Regions from separate parts of the Turicibacter sp. GALT-G1 genome, predicted to be linked through region 3. Evidence: riboswitches for the same ligand, from Rfam matches in the RefSeq annotation. Region 3 holds a riboswitch; each other region holds the start of a gene.
What was found. A riboswitch is a leader RNA that binds a small molecule or an ion and turns the genes downstream of it on or off. The one in region 3 is predicted to bind S-adenosylmethionine.
Positions count from the first base shown of each region.

Region 1 (5,496 bases), on a different contig from region 3:
TTTTTTCTAATATAAGGAGTTACGCTTACAATCTTATGGATAATTTACCAATATAATATAGGAAATAAAGATAAAATCCTAATTTTGATATTAAAAAAAGATATCTCTTTCCTAATAAAATAAAGCGTATCTGCTACTGATTGTAATCAAAAAAATAAGGCATTAACTCCTAGTAAAATAATCATAACTCCCCCAAAGATGTTTGCTTTATTTCCTATCATATGCCCTAATGTTTTTCCAAAGGTTGATCCTATATAGGAAAATAAAAATGCAATAGTTGCTATGACAATAGTAGCCAGAATTAATTGTTCATAAATTAACCCGTAAGTAATCCCCGCTGCTAAAGCATCGATACTTGTCGCTATCCCAAACATCGCAAGTAACTTTAAGGATAAATCTTTTTTTTTATTGAAGCCCATCTCATGAGATTCAATATATTCTTCTTTCGAGCTTTCAAAAGCTTCTTTTAACATTCTAACACCTAATATAATTAAAATCACACCAGCGATTAAATGATTATACGTCGTGATTTCTCCACTAACAAACTTTAATGAAACAATTCCAATGACAAATAACAGACCTTGAAAAAAGCCAAAACTAATGGATACTTTAAGACGATCTCTCACTGTATGGGCTAATCCATCCATTCCTAATGTAATAGCAACCGCAAATGCATCCATAGCTAATGCAACTGACATTATCATGATAACTACTAAATATTCTTTCAACGATTCTCACCCCAACTTTAGTTTCCTTTTATCTTTACATCTTATCGAAATGATTACAAATATATGATTAAAATTTTTCTATCTCATATTATCCCTATATAAGACTTAATAAATGTGGCCTGTTTGTGGAAAAAAATAATTGACTTTCCATAAATAGGATTTATAATAGTTATTAAGATTTACAATTTTATACAACTTAACAAACTCTTATCACGAGAGGCGGAGGGACAGGCCCGATGATGCCCGGCAACCAATCAGTCATGATACGGTGCCAATTCCTGCAGACATTGTCTGAAAGATAAGGGAAAGTGTGATCTACATATAAATTATGTAATACACCTTTCTGCTTATCGAAGTAGAAAGGTTTTTTTATTTCATAAATAAGAAAATTGTAGCATCTGATTAAGAGAACGAAAGGGGAGAATTTCATGATTGTTCTTAATCAAATAAAAAAAATATTTAATACGAATTCTGGATGTGTCACTGCTGTAGATTCGGTTAACTTATCTATCCGAAAAGGGGAAATATTCGGAATTATCGGTTACAGTGGGGCTGGAAAAAGTACACTAATTCGAATGTTAAACTTACTGGAACGTCCAACTGAAGGGACAGTTACCATTGATGGGAAAGATTTAACTCAAATCTCCTCTAAAGAGCTTCGATTAGCTCGACAACAAATTGGAATGGTCTTTCAACACTTTAATTTACTCTGGTCACGTACGGTATTTGAAAATATCGCCTTCTCACTTGAGATTGCAGGGGTAAAAAAAGAAGAAATCAAGCCACGAGTTTTAGAACTTATTCAATTAGTTGGTTTAAGTGGAAAAGAAGACAATTATCCCTCTCAATTGAGTGGTGGACAAAAACAACGCGTTGGGATTGCACGTGCATTGGCTAACAATCCTAAAGTTCTACTTTGTGATGAAGCCACTTCAGCCCTTGATCCGCAAACAACAGATGAAATTTTAGATTTACTTGTTCAAATTAATAAAAAATATAACTTAACTATTGTTCTAATCACACATGAAATGCATGTGATTCAAAAAATTTGTCATCATGTGGCGATTATGGAAAGTGGGCGTATCGTTGAACAAGGAGATGTCTTAACGGTTTTCTCTAATCCTCAGCATCCAGTTACTGAACGTTTCGTTAAACAAGTAGCGAGTGAAGATGACTCAATTGAGACGGTCGAACATCTAATTAAAAAGTTCCCTAAAGGAAAAATTGTTCTTCTGAAATATCTAAAAGAAAAAGCAGAACAACCTTTCATCACAAACGTTATTCGTAACTACCAAGTGGACATTAATATTATTCAAGGAAAGGTCGTACAAACTCAAGAGGGTGGCTACGGTTCTCTTTATGTTCAACTTACGGGTCTAGAAATCATTCCAGCTCTTAATTATTTAAAAGAAGTTGGGGTAGAAGTTGAGGTGATTTCATAATGTTTTTATTATTACTACCAAATGTCAAATGGGATAAAATGTTCTCGGCAACGCTTGAAACATTATATATGACTGCTATCGCAGGTATCTTCGTCTTTATTTTAGGATTAATTATCGGGTTAGTCTTATTTTTAACAGCACCGAATCAACTCTTAGAAAATAAATGGATTAATCGTGTTTTATCAGCATTTGTTAACATTTTTCGTTCAATTCCATTTGTCATTTTAATCATTCTTTTGTTAAACTTTACAAAATTCTTAGTTGGGACGGTCCTTGGGCCGAATGCAGCCCTACCAGCTTTAATTATAGGAGCCGCTCCTTTCTATGGGCGTCTTGTTGAAATCGCGCTTCGCGAAATTGATAAAGGTGTCATAGAAGCTTCCATTGCAATGGGAGCTTCACTTTGGACGATTATTCGAAAAGTCCTCATTCCTGAAAGCTTACCTGCTTTAGTTTCAGGAATTACGGTTACAACGATCTCACTTGTTGGATATACAGCAATGGCTGGTGTTATCGGTGCAGGTGGTCTTGGAAATCTAGCTTACTTAGATGGATTCCAACGTCATCGATTTGACGTTGTTTTTGTAGCAACCGTCATTATTTTAGTAATTGTCTTTGTGATTCAGTTTATCGGAGATATGATCACTAAACAAATTGACAAACGTTAATAAAAACTATTTATTCAGTTAAATCCTTAATCAGTTGATTAAGATTTATATATCACTCGTTGGGGAAAACGAGCAAAGAATATGAAAATTTAAGGAGGAAGTTAAAAATGAAAAAATTATCATTAGGTTTATTAAGTTTAGTGGCAGCTATTTCTTTAGTTGGATGTGGAAATAGTGGTGAAGAGAAAACAACATTAAAAGTTGGAGCAACAGCTGTTCCTCATGCAGAGATTTTAGAACAAGCCAAACCATTACTTAAGGAAAAAGGAATTGAATTAGATGTTGTCACATTCCAAGACTATGTCTTACCCAATACAACTTTAGATGAAGGAGAATTAGATGCGAACTACTTCCAGCACATCCCTTACTTAGAGGGATTTAATGAAGAGCATGGAACACATCTAGTTAATGCAGGTGGAATTCACATCGAGCCAATCGGTATTTACTCTAAAAATTATAAATCTTTAGATGAATTACCTGAAGGCGCTACAATTATCATGAGTAATTCAGTTGCTGATCATGGACGTATGTTATCCTTATTACAAACAGAAGGATTAATTACTTTAGATTCTAATGTAGATGCTAGTGTTGCTACAGTAGAAGATATTATTGAAAATCCTAAAAACTTAACATTCAAAACCGATATTGATCCAGGTATGTTAGTTACTGTTTATGAACAAAATGAAGGAGATGCGGTTTTAATTAACACAAACTATGCATTAGACGGTGGATTAAATCCAATGACTGATTCTATTGCTATGGAAGGATCTGAATCTCCTTATGTAAATATCATCGCTGTTAATAGCGGAGATGAAAACCGTGATGATATTAAAACATTAGTTGAAGTTTTACGTTCTAAAGAAATCCAAGATTTCATTGTTGAAACATATGCAGGAGCGGTTGTTCCTGTTTCTGAATAATTCATTTAAAAGCACTCAAGTAAATCGAGTGCTTTTTCATATCCTACGTTTAAAAAGTATGAAATAATAAATGCTATAAAAGAGCCATAATATAAATTGATAGATTATACCATAGATACAGGTAATTTATGGTATAATATTAAAACAAAGAAAGGGTGAGAACGATGATTGAATTCAAATCGAGTTTAAAGATTAAAAATGAAAAAACAAATTTAGTAGTTGGCGTTTTCTCAGATATCTCTCATGACATTATTACTCAATTAGATAAAGCATTAAATAAACGTTTATCAGTTTCATTAGAAGAGGGATTAATTCCAACTAACTTTAAAGATATCACGCCAATTTATCCATTAGGGCAAATTGAAAGTAAAAAAGTTTATATTGTGGGATTAGGCAAATCAACAGATTTTACGGTTGAAAAATGTCGTAAAGTTTTAGGAAAAGTCGCAAAAGCAGCAAAAGAGGATGTAACCATCTTATTAGAAACATTCGATTGTAAAGCTGTCTCAATTAATGAATTAGCGACAGTTTGTGCTGAAGCTATCACTTTATCAACATATAAAATGGAAACTTATAAGACTGAAGAGAAAGCTACAACACCTGTTAATTTCTTCATCCATTGCGATTCACAAATTACAGATGATTTAAATCGTGGAGTGATTTACGGAGAGGCAACAAACAGTGCTCGTCAATTATTAAATGAGCCAGGTAATAAATTAACGGCAACAGATTTAGCGAGTCATATCGCTCAATTCGCTAATGAACATGAATTAGAAATTCGCATCGTTGAAAAAGATGAAATGGAACAACTAGGAATGGGTGGAATCCTTGGTGTTAACCGCGGATCCGTCCAACCTCCAAAAATGATTGTCGTGAAATATCAAGGAACACCACGCTTTGAAAATATCACTGCCTTAGTTGGTAAAGGTTTAACGTTCGATACAGGTGGATATTGTCTAAAACCACGTTCTGGGATGGAAGCAATGAAAGGTGATATGGGGGGAGCCGCTTCTGCATTCGGTGCTTTCCAAGTTGCGGTACGCTTAAACTTACCAGTCAACTTATTACTTGTTATTCCATCAACAGATAACATGATTAGCGGAGATGCAATCAAACCTGGTGATATCCTAACAACAATGAGTGGGAAAACTGTCGAAGTAACAAACACAGATGCTGAGGGACGTTTAATCTTAGCAGATGGTATCACATTTGCTAAACACTTAGGTGCAAGCAAAATCATTGATTTAGCTACTTTAACAGGAGCAATTATTGCAGCATTAGGTGCTGATACAACAGGAGCCTTTACTAATAACCAAGCCTTCTTAGATGAATTTCAGAAAGCTGCTGATTTAACAAATGAATATATGTGGCAAATGCCTTTATTCCCTCGTGATCAAAAAGCTCTTCGTAATAGTGATGTAGCTGATTTAAACAATGCTCCAATCGGAAAACCTGGAGCGATTATGGCTGCAGCCTTCTTAAAAGAATTCGTTGAAGATACACCATGGATTCACTTAGATATTGCTGGAACTGCTGATTCAAAAACAGCTTATGATTTAGGTCCAAAAGGTGGAACTGGAGTTATGGTTCGTACAATCGCAAAATACTTAGAATTACAAGGATAATGCCTAATCTAAAGAGATATCGTCTAACGATATCTCTTTTTTTGTTTTTAATCATAATCCTCCACTTCTTAAAATACATTAGATATTAATTATGAAACATTGATGGAGGATTA
Region 1 is NZ_JAMQUS010000031.1:21,439-26,934, reverse strand. It holds gene NEH74_RS06270 (manganese efflux pump MntP family protein) at 147-728, opposite strand; SAM riboswitch class I at 933-1,033, shown strand; gene NEH74_RS06265 (methionine ABC transporter ATP-binding protein) at 1,157-2,170, shown strand; gene NEH74_RS06260 (methionine ABC transporter permease) at 2,170-2,838, shown strand; gene NEH74_RS06255 (MetQ/NlpA family ABC transporter substrate-binding protein) at 2,946-3,758, shown strand; gene NEH74_RS06250 (leucyl aminopeptidase) at 3,923-5,383, shown strand.
Region 1: it holds a riboswitch for S-adenosylmethionine, as region 3 does, so the genes downstream of both, NEH74_RS06265 (methionine ABC transporter ATP-binding protein) here and NEH74_RS03380 (methionine ABC transporter ATP-binding protein) in region 3, are expected to answer to the same signal.

Region 2 (5,496 bases), on a different contig from region 3:
CAATAGTTGGGTCCATCGAAATCACAATCATGCCATCATTCAAAACGACTAAAACTCCATCATCAAACGTCAAGCCTTGAACCTTAGACTTTAATTCCTTTGCTTCTTCAAACGTTTGTAAACAAGCAACATGTTCATAACTTCCATCAGACTTTGACATCACTACTTCATAATAATAAGGATCACAATAGGCACTAACAATCTTTGTACGTGTAGTTTCTGTTGTATTACTCATATTTGTATTAATACTGTAGTAATAATACGGGTTAAATAAATCAGACAAAGATTGAATCGAAAATAACTGATCAACGACTTGTATATAATTAACTAATCCACTGGGATTATAAGATCGAAGTTTTTCCAAAGTACTCTCTACCGTGGAAAAATCCTGATAATCACCTGAACCTAAATCATCATCTGCTAATATCTTTATTTGTGCCGATAATAAGCACAACAAACACACTACTAATATACATAATCTCTTCATCCTTCTAGCTCCTATATAAAAAATTACATGAAACTCATTAAAAATCTGATTTCTTAGTATGTCTCCTAACATAAGATTCATACTTCGTTATACAAAAAAGCTCTAGCAATCAAAAGGAAAATATTGTATAATACTTAAAATCTTAATGATGGAGGTGTGATATGAAACGAGAACATTTAAAGAAAGGATTATTTCTCTTGATTGGACTGATGACAATCTATTGTTTTATGAAGTTAATCTATAGCCTATCCGATCAAACCGGTCGAGAGTCTGGCTCCCTCTCAAATAGTTTATATTTATTCCTCAGTCAATTTGAATTCTTAAATAACTTTTTACGTCAATGGGATCAATTTGTTATTAAAGTACTTTATAAATTAAACTTAGAAGAACTTTATCCTTTTATCTTCTCTACCTATAGTAATTGGAGCTTTATCATTCGTAAATGGGCACATTTTGGGATTTATATGATACTTGGGATACTTTCAATGGGGGTCTTTACTTACGCCTTTAACTTCTATAAAGCCTTCTTAATTACATTTTATTGTGGATCGTTCTTTGCCTTTACTGATGAAATCCATCAACTCTTTGTCGAGGGAAGAACAGGACAGATTAATGATTTTGAAATTGATGTTTTAGGCCTAGTGACCGGCATGACCTTCTGTCTTTTTATCTTTGTGATTGTAAATTTGATCCAATTTATTAATAAACATCTCAGTAACAATAACTCAAAACAGCAATATTCTAAAGAGAAACCAATTATTGAACGAACCCCCTTTACATTAGACGATTAACAAACCAAACTAATAATATTAACCCTTCTAATGATATAAAAATACCCCCATAATAGAATTTAAAGTGATTCTTTATCAGAGATAGAATCACTTTTTTCATCTACTATAGAGGTGCTATCCATTTCATTTAACACCAGCTGTTCTTTCTAATTATAAGAATAGCTGATGTCTACATTTTTAAAGATAGAATTTGTACTCGTCGTTGTAAACTTCTAATATTAACACTTTTTAAAATCCCACCATCTTCACCATCTAATGTCCACTTAACATCTTGCTCACTCTCAACAGTCATACGATCCGTCTTAAATGTCACTACATATTCTGGATCATATTGAGTATTTAAAAAGTCATTTAAGATTCGATGAATATCAATCAGATTTTTCGGAGCACGAATTAACGTCACTTCAAATAAACCATCACTTAAATCAGCCTGATTTCCAAATGCATTTTTTATACCTGCGACAGAATCTGAGTTAGAAATCATTCCAAAAATATAATCCCCTTCAATCACACCATCACGGTGAGTAATCTTACACTTATACGATTGAATGGTAGGTAACTTTAATAATCCCTCAATTAAGTAGGCTAATCCGCCTAACATATTTTTTCGTGGTTGTGGCGTCTCATAAGCGACATCAGTAAAGGCTCCAAACGCAGCAACATAAGTAAAATATCGACTACCAAACTGTCCAATATCAATTGGCATCTGTTTCCCTTGAATACATAAATCTAACGCTTTAGGGATATTTTTAGGAATTCCAAGTGTGGTAGCAAAATCATTGGTCGTTCCAGTTGGAATGTACGCAATTGGTGTATTCGCATTTGCTTGGATTAACCCTGTGATGACTTCATTTAAGGTTCCATCGCCTCCACTTGCAACGACTAAATCATAATTTCTAGCCTCTTTCATTTTCTCCACTGCATCATATTTAGCTTTAGTGGGATACACGACCACCTCATATCCAGCTAAGCTCAATTGGCTAATAATCAGTAATAAATAGTCCTTTATTATCCCACGTCCTGAAGTTGGATTAATAATAAGTAATAACTTCTTACGCACAGAGGCACTTCCTTTCAAAAATTTAAACTTTAATTTTACATTATATTATATCACCTATTGTCAAAAAAAATGTCGTTTATGATTGTAGAGATTCTAAGTACACAAATAAAAGCCTGATTCAAAAATTAGAACCAGGCTTTTATTTTATTAAAATTGTGATTTTAAAGCTTCAACTTTATCTAAACGTTCCCATGGTAAATCAACATCTGTACGTCCAAAGTGTCCGTAAGCAGCTGTTTGTTTATAAATCGGCTTACGTAAATCTAACATTTGGATGATTCCTGCTGGACGTAAGTCGAAGTTTTGACGAATAACTTCTACAATCTTGGCATTTGATACTTTTCCTGTTCCAAATGTATCAACCATGATTGAAGTTGGCTGAGCAACACCGATGGCATATGATAATTGAATTTCAATTTTATCAGCATATCCCGCTGCAACTAAGTTTTTAGCAACATAACGAGCTGCATAAGCTGCTGAACGGTCTACTTTAGTTGCATCTTTTCCAGAGAATGCTCCACCACCATGACGTGCATATCCTCCGTATGTATCAACGATAATTTTACGTCCTGTTAATCCAGCATCTCCGTGTGGTCCACCAATGACAAAGCGTCCTGTTGGATTAACTAAGTAGCGAGTATTTTCTGTTACTAAGTTTTGTGGTAACACTGCATCAAAGACATGTTTTTTAATATCTGCTTCGATTTGTTCGTGACTTACTTCTGGTGAATGTTGTGTTGAAAGTAAAACAGTATCGATTGCAACTGGTTTTCCTGCCTCATCATATTCAACTGTTACCTGTGTTTTACCATCTGGACGTAAGTAATCTAAGGTTCCATTTTTACGAACTTCAGTTAAACGACGAGATAATTTATGTGCTAATGAGATTGGTAAAGGCATATATTCTTCAGTTTCATTTGTGGCGAAACCAAACATTAATCCTTGATCCCCTGCACCAATTGCTTCAATTTGCTCATCAGTCATAATTCCTGTACGAGCTTCTAATGCTTGATCAACCCCCATTGCAATATCTACAGATTGTTCATCAATAGCTGTTAACACAGCACAAGTATCTGCATCAAACCCATATTTCGCACGGTTATATCCAATTTCACGAATTGTTTCACGAACAACCTTTTGGATATCAACATATGAAGAAGTAGTAATTTCTCCAAATACTAAGACTAATCCTGTTGTCACAGACGTTTCACAAGCAACGCGTGCCATAGGATCTTTTGCTAAGATAGCATCTAAAATTGAATCTGAGATTTGATCTGCAATCTTATCTGGATGCCCTTCTGTTACAGATTCTGATGTAAATAATCGACGTTCTGACATACTAATGTCCTCCTTCTAATTACACTAAGAAATACTCTATATTATTAAGTTCCTGACGAGAGATAATAGCTCGGGCCGGTTAATATTTAAAAATCATTAACAAAATCAATCATTCATACCTATAATGGACAATTTAAGAAAAATAATCCACCTTTTCTAAGTAATTCTTTTTTCTTTAACAAACTAGTACATATAATCTATCGCTGGCCGCTCAGATCATGAGCATACTAGCGGATAACATGGAAAGAACAACTTATAGTTTCACCTACGGTGTACAGTTTATCTAACTTTTACTCTGTTTAAAGAGATAAGCTTACATATAGCTCATCTAATGCGGTAAAACCACAAAGGCTGGTCGGATTCACTACTGCTCATCACTCCTTAGCACTTGAGTGGATAACCCCGAAGTTGTCCCTTTAGGCTAACAAAAAAAGTCCGCTATAAGCGGACTTGAATGACTGATTCAAACCCTCTTATTGCTCGAGTTAAACTCGCTTGGGTCGGCACCTTCCTATTCAAGGAGGTTGCCGCGACTTCATAGGCCCCTATGCCTCCATCGCTCTTAATAAGAGTATATTATTATATTTATTTTTAATTTCATTATTCATTATAAGAAAAAACTCGTAACTTGTCAATTATTAACGGTTATTCTTTAAAATCTAATTCAACATTTGAAATCGAATCAAAGCGAGTTCCAATTTTTTCAGTCGTAATATGAATCTCTTTGACATCTTTTGAAACTGTATCAATGTGTTTACTTAATTTATCCCAACGTTCCTTATATCGCTTAAATTCATCTCCTAATTTATTTAACTCTTGTTGAATGACTAAAGCATGACGATCGCGTTCAAGATTATTTATAATGACTTGAATCGTTGTTAAAGTCGACATTAAAGTTGTTGGAGAAACTAACCAAACTCGTCTTTGTTGAGCATATTCAATTAAATCAATATGGTAAGCATTAATCTCTGCAAAAATGGCCTCTGCTGGCAAAAATAAAATCGCCTGATCCGATGTTTCCTCCGGTGTAATATACTTCATGGCAATATCATCAATATGCTTTTTCACATCTTGTTTAAACTGCTTGGTGGCAATTTTACGTTCTACATCAGGTAAGTTACGATCCATCATTCGCTGATAGTTTTCCAATGGGAATTTCGAATCAATCGGTAAATTTCCTAATGGGGCTGGTGCAAATAAAATCGCATCAACCATCGTTCCATTTGAAACCTTATATTGAGTCTGATACAAACGGTCATTTTTCTCTCCAAATACTGAAGCCAAAATTTGATACAACTGAACCTCCCCATATGTTCCACGGCTTTTCTTATCTGTTAACAACGTCTGCAATGAAACAATATCTGTTGATAAACTTTCAATCTTCTTTTGCGCCTCATCTATCTTCGCTAATCGAACTAAAATACTCTGAAACGTCTCATTTGTTTTATTAAACGACTGATCTAAACGCTCATTCACCTTATCATTAATACGCATCAAATTCACTTCCATGCGCTCATTTAACTTTTCAAAATCACGCTGTAGCTGTTCCGTCACCACCGTACTATGTTGAAGTAACTGTCCACGAATCGTACGCTCAAATTGGCCATAACGATCGAGCACTCGCTCATTATTTTGTCCAACGGTATCTAACATTTGAAAATTAGTTTGTTGCAACCTTTTTTCCATTCGCTGTTGTTCATCAATCATCTGTTTAATTTGCTGTTCAAGTAATGAATGTTGGCGTCTTCCACTACTTGGATTCTGCCTGATTAGTACTAATAACACTAAAACAATTAACATGATTAATAATAAATATACAC
Region 2 is NZ_JAMQUS010000027.1:61,302-66,797, forward strand. It holds gene NEH74_RS05645 (glucosaminidase domain-containing protein) at 1-487, opposite strand, end outside; gene NEH74_RS05650 (VanZ family protein) at 649-1,278, shown strand; gene NEH74_RS05655 (diacylglycerol/lipid kinase family protein) at 1,448-2,338, opposite strand; gene metK (methionine adenosyltransferase) at 2,486-3,676, opposite strand; SAM riboswitch class I at 4,147-4,248, opposite strand; gene NEH74_RS05665 (DNA recombination protein RmuC) at 4,322-5,496, opposite strand, start outside.
Region 2: it holds a riboswitch for S-adenosylmethionine, as region 3 does, so the genes downstream of both, metK (methionine adenosyltransferase) here and NEH74_RS03380 (methionine ABC transporter ATP-binding protein) in region 3, are expected to answer to the same signal.

Region 3 (5,496 bases):
TTTTGTATATTCAGGAATAATATTTGGTGCATCCCCACCATGTGTAATAATTCCATGAATACGAACATCTGGTGTCAATTGTTGACGAAGTGCATTTACTGCATTGTAGAACACAATCATCGCATCTAAGGCATTAATTCCTTTCTCTGGACATCCCGCTGCATGAGCTGGTCGTCCAAAGAATTCAAACTCAATTGGATGATTAGCAAGAGAAGGTCCAGTAATAGTCGTCTTGCTACCTGGATGAATCATCATACAAACATCAACGTCCTTAAATAATCCTTCGCGAACAAATGATCCTTTTGCACTTCCGTTATCTCCCCCTTCTTCAGCAGGCGTTCCAAATACAACGACTTCCCCACCCGTTTCTTCAATCACTTGAGCTAATGCACAACCGGCTGCTACACTACTAGCCCCGATAATATTATGTCCGCATCCATGACCAAGTCCAGCTAAAGCATCATATTCAGCTAAAATCCCAATAATCGGACCTAGTTTAGAGGATGCTTTACGAGCCACAAATCCTGTTTCATGACCTGCCACATTCACAGTAACATCGAATCCGGCTTGGCGTAATGTCTCACTTAATAACTCACAGGCAAAATATTCTTCGTTTGAACTCTCAGGACGTTCATGAATTTGATGACTAATCTGAATAAAATCTTCTCGACGTTTATTTAAATAATCTTGTACTTTAATAATTTTTTGTTCCATGATAATCTCCCCCTATACTCTTATTCAAAAACTGGAATACTTGCCCCTTTATATTCCTCTTCAATTGCTTTTTTCGTTTCCTCTGTTTGATAAACTTCCACTAATCTTTTTAATGTTGGATTATCTTTATCCTCCGTACGAGCCGCAATAATATTATAATAATTTACAACAGACTCACTTTCTGTATTTTCAATATAGATAGAATCATTTAAAGGTGATAAGTTAGCTTGTACGGCAACTCCATTATTAATAACTGCAATTTCTGCATCAGCTAATGAAAGTGGTAATTGTTGTGCGACTAATTCAACAACTTCAAGATTCTTAGGATTTTCAACAATATCCTTTACAGTTGGTGTAATTCCAACTTCATCCGCTAATTTAATTAAACCCGCATCTTGTAATAATAATAAGGCGCGTCCTCCATTTGATGCATCATTTGGAATTAAAACAGTTGAATCATCTGGTAACTCATTTAAGTCAGAAATTTTTGATGAATAGATTCCCATTGGAGCTAAAACCGTATAGCCAATTGATGTTAAATCTAAATTATGATCGTTAATAAATTGTTCGAAAAACGCAATAGTTTGGAAAGAGTTTGCATCAATTTCGCCATCAGCTAATGCTTGATTCGGTAAATTATAATCACTAAATGTTACAAATTGTAAATCAATCCCTTCATCTGCTAAACGTGATTGAACGCTTTTCCAAATCTGATTCACTTCTCCATTGATCCCTAATTTAATGACATTGTCAGCATCTTCAGGTTGCCCACCACATGCTACTAATAAAATTCCTAAACAAATCGTTGTTACAATACTTAATAATTTCTTTTTCATTTCTATCTCTCCCTTTGATTTTTTTCTTTGTTCATTAATGACTGAACTTTCGTTCAAGTGCTTCCCCAACACTTTGAACGATTGAAACTAAAATGATAATAATAATGACCGTTACTACCATAATATCTCCCTTATAGTACTGATACCCATAACGAATAGCGAAGTCTCCTAAACCTCCACCACCGACATTTCCAGCAATGGCCGAAAATCCAATTAAGCTAACCGTCGTAATCGTTAGTCCATAAATAATTCCACCTAGCCCTTCTCGAAGTAGGACACGATAAATAATTTCAAATGGCGTTGATCCCATTGCCTTTGCAGCTTCAATCACACCAGGATCCACATTTAATAAGGCTGATTCTACTTGTCTAGCAACAAATGGCGCAGTTCCTACCACTAAAGGAACGATTGCCCCTTTTAATCCAATCGATGTTCCGACAATTGCTCGAGTTAATGGCATAATAAATGCTAATAAAATAATAAATGGAATCGAGCGAAAAACATTAATGAACTTCCCCACTATCAGATTAACTGCTTTTTGTTCTAACAAATGTCCCGGTCTTGTCACGACTAAAACAACTCCAATGGGTAAACCAATTAACACAGCAAACAATCCCGAGATGACCACCATCAATAATGTATCCCATAGCGCTTGAATTAACTCTGGAAAATACGCTACGACATTCGGACAAATTTGATTAAGCAACTGATTCATTCTTTAACACCTCCACCTGAATATCTGAGTTTTCTAAATAGTTAATCGCACTAAAGATTTCTTCTTTGTTACCATGGAAGCTAACAATCAAATGACCAATCGGGGTCTTTTGAATAATCTCAATGCTTCCAAATAAAATACTTGCCTCTACATTAAATTGCTTTGATAACTTCGAAATAAAGGCATGTCCTGTTTGCTGACCAACAAATGAGATTTTAACTAGCTTCTCTAAGTGACTCAGTTCTTCTAGTGGTGCTCTTTCTGCTAATAACTCAAAGATTTTCTCATCTTGGAATAATGAGGACACAAAATCTTTTGTAATCTCTGATTGTGGATTTGAAAAGACACTAACAATATTTCCTTGTTCAATAATACGGCCCTTCTCCATGACCGCAACTTTATGACAAATCTCTTTAACCACTTCCATTTGATGCGTAATTAACACAATCGTTAATCCTAACTCTTTATTAATTTCTTTAAGAAGTTTTAAAATCGACTTTGTCGTCTGTGGATCAAGTGCAGATGTTGCCTCGTCGCATAATAGAACTTGAGGATCATTAGCCAATGCTCGTGCAATGGCCACACGTTGCTTTTGTCCCCCACTTAATTGGGAAGGATACACATCTGCTTTATCCTCTAGACCCACTAAATTCAAAAGACGTAGTACTTTTTCCTTCTTTTCTTCTTTACTAATTTTTTGACCTTTTAACGGATAAGCAACGTTATCAAAAACAGTTCGTGTCTTTAATAAATTGAAGTGCTGAAAAATCATCCCAATTTTGTGACGAGCTAATCTTAATTCTTTGGGCGATAATTGATTTAGCACTTGACGATTAACAATCACTTCACCTTCAGTTGGAACTTCTAAAAAATTTAAACATCGAATTAAAGTACTCTTGCCTGCACCACTATATCCAATAATCCCAAAAATTTCACCAGCTTCTACTGTCAAATTAACCTCTTTAACCGCTTCAACAATCTTCCCCTTTAGCGAAAAAGTTTTACTCACATTCTTCAGTTCAATCATATTGACTCTCCTTTCTTGCTGTTTCCAAAATAAAAACGGACTCCTTATGCTGATGAAAGAAGTCCGTTCAAATCTAAATAAATTCTCACTCACTCCCTCATCTTTCAGAATAGCTCTGTCGGATTTAGCACCTTTGTACATTGTACTGGTTGCTGAAGCTTCATCGGGCCTGTCCCTCCACTTCTCTCGATAAGGATTATTATTTAATTAAAAAAACTAAGGATTCCTTCTGAGAAATCAGAAGAACACCTTAGTTTAAAATCAGCATACTAACCTGTTCTCCTCATCTCTCAGAATAGTTCTGTCGGATTTAGCACCACTGTACATCTGTACTGGTTGCTGAAGCTTCATCGGGCCTGTCCCTCCACTTCTCTTTATAAGGAATCACGATTCAATTGGAATTATTTAACTTATGGATACTATAACATCTATTTTTCTATTTGTAAATCATTTCTTACATAATTTGTATTTTTTATCAAAAATATTAATTAATAATGAAATTTTTTCTTCAACTCATGAATCATCTGACGATCTGCAAAGAAGAATAAACCGACACAAGTAATGATCGTATAATAACTTCCAATAATAGCAATTTGACGAAACAGAATGACTTGGAAATAAATCATCGCCAAAATCACAATTCCCATCAATCCAAACATCAATTGATAAATAACTAAATCCGTAAATCGCTTTGAATTAAGAAGAATCATGACAGTAATTATAGTTGTTCCAGCCATTAACCCCAGCGGGAAAATAATCTCTAAAGACCACCCACTATATCCCAAAAAATAATCAATAATGATTGATAAAGCCGATATTCCAATAACCTGTGTTAAAATATTTGGACCAATATTTCTTTTCACACGTGATCCTAAAATAGCACTAATAGTTAAGTAAAGTGTTGCAGCTGTAATAATGAATACCCAATTCCATTGAAAATCTTGAAAAATCCCACTGATAAATGAGAAGGAGATAATCATCATCGCTAAAAAAATAATGGATTTTCGAATAGAAAAACGGCGTTTTTTTGCAAATTGCTCTGGATAATCTCGTTCAATTTCAAATTCAACCGACTCCAGTGATTGCCCACAAAGTGGACAGTTATTCAATTGATTTTGTACTTTCATCTGACATTTAGAACAATATTTCATGATTAAATTCCTCATTACAAGAGATTGTTATATCAATCCCGTATTTTTTTAAAAATCTGAAAAAGTATCTTTGAATATCTGTTTCCTCTAAAGAAGAAGTAAATGTTAAAACGAATTGATCATTACAAGAAATAACACCACAACGAATCGGTTGATGAGGTGTCACAGGAATCATCATTCGCATTTCCTCAACATATGGAGCTAATGATTCAGGTAAGACGACACGCCCTAAATTTGATAACGTTGTTGTAACTCCTTTGTCCGCTTCATGATAAATATGACGCATCACCATGTTCTTAATTCCTAGTGGCACGAAACGAATCATCATGTTTTTTTGAGCACTGACATTATCATTAATTTTTCGATTAACAACTTCTGGCTTTTTTCCCTCATTCAATTGGTTTGAAACGTCTTTTAATAAGTCATCAAAGCTTAAGTCAGGACCTGGTGTAATCGTCACATTAACATTTGAAAAGAAATTTCTTAACGTATGTGAACCAAATCTCCCTCTTAAATCAATAGGAACCGTGACAATAATAGGATGAAGATCCTGATTAAATTTATAATTTTGTTCATAGATCGCATAAATCAAAATTGAACATAGCAAGCTGGATACGGTCACTTCATATTGCTTTGCGATACGAACGACCTGTTTAGCAGACATAATCCCATGAATGACCTTTAATTCTTGAGGACGTTTTTTAATACCTGTTATTTTATATGCTACAGTTGTTTTCGGTATGACTTTTGATTGAGCTTCACTTTTTACCTTTAAAAAACTGTCTTCATCCATCGCAGGTAAAGATGAATGATCTCCACCTATCACAATGGATTCCGTCGCTAATTCTGGATATAAACGTTTGAGATAATGATAAATGATAACCTTTAAAAACTGAGTGGCTCCTGCACCATCTGCCAGCGCATGAAAGACTTCTAAATGAATCATTTTCTCATAATAAGTAATGCTAAATAAATAATTATTATTTGTAAATTTCGTCATTTTAGAACAAGGATATGTATATTCTTTTCGGATACGAGGCTTTTGTAAGTTCA
Region 3 is NZ_JAMQUS010000015.1:53,190-58,685, forward strand. It holds gene NEH74_RS03365 (M20 family metallopeptidase) at 1-714, opposite strand, end outside; gene NEH74_RS03370 (MetQ/NlpA family ABC transporter substrate-binding protein) at 735-1,550, opposite strand; gene NEH74_RS03375 (methionine ABC transporter permease) at 1,585-2,265, opposite strand; gene NEH74_RS03380 (methionine ABC transporter ATP-binding protein) at 2,249-3,292, opposite strand; SAM riboswitch class I at 3,387-3,488, opposite strand; SAM riboswitch class I at 3,573-3,675, opposite strand; gene NEH74_RS03385 (DUF6320 domain-containing protein) at 3,781-4,443, opposite strand; gene NEH74_RS03390 (hypothetical protein) at 4,427-5,496, opposite strand, start outside.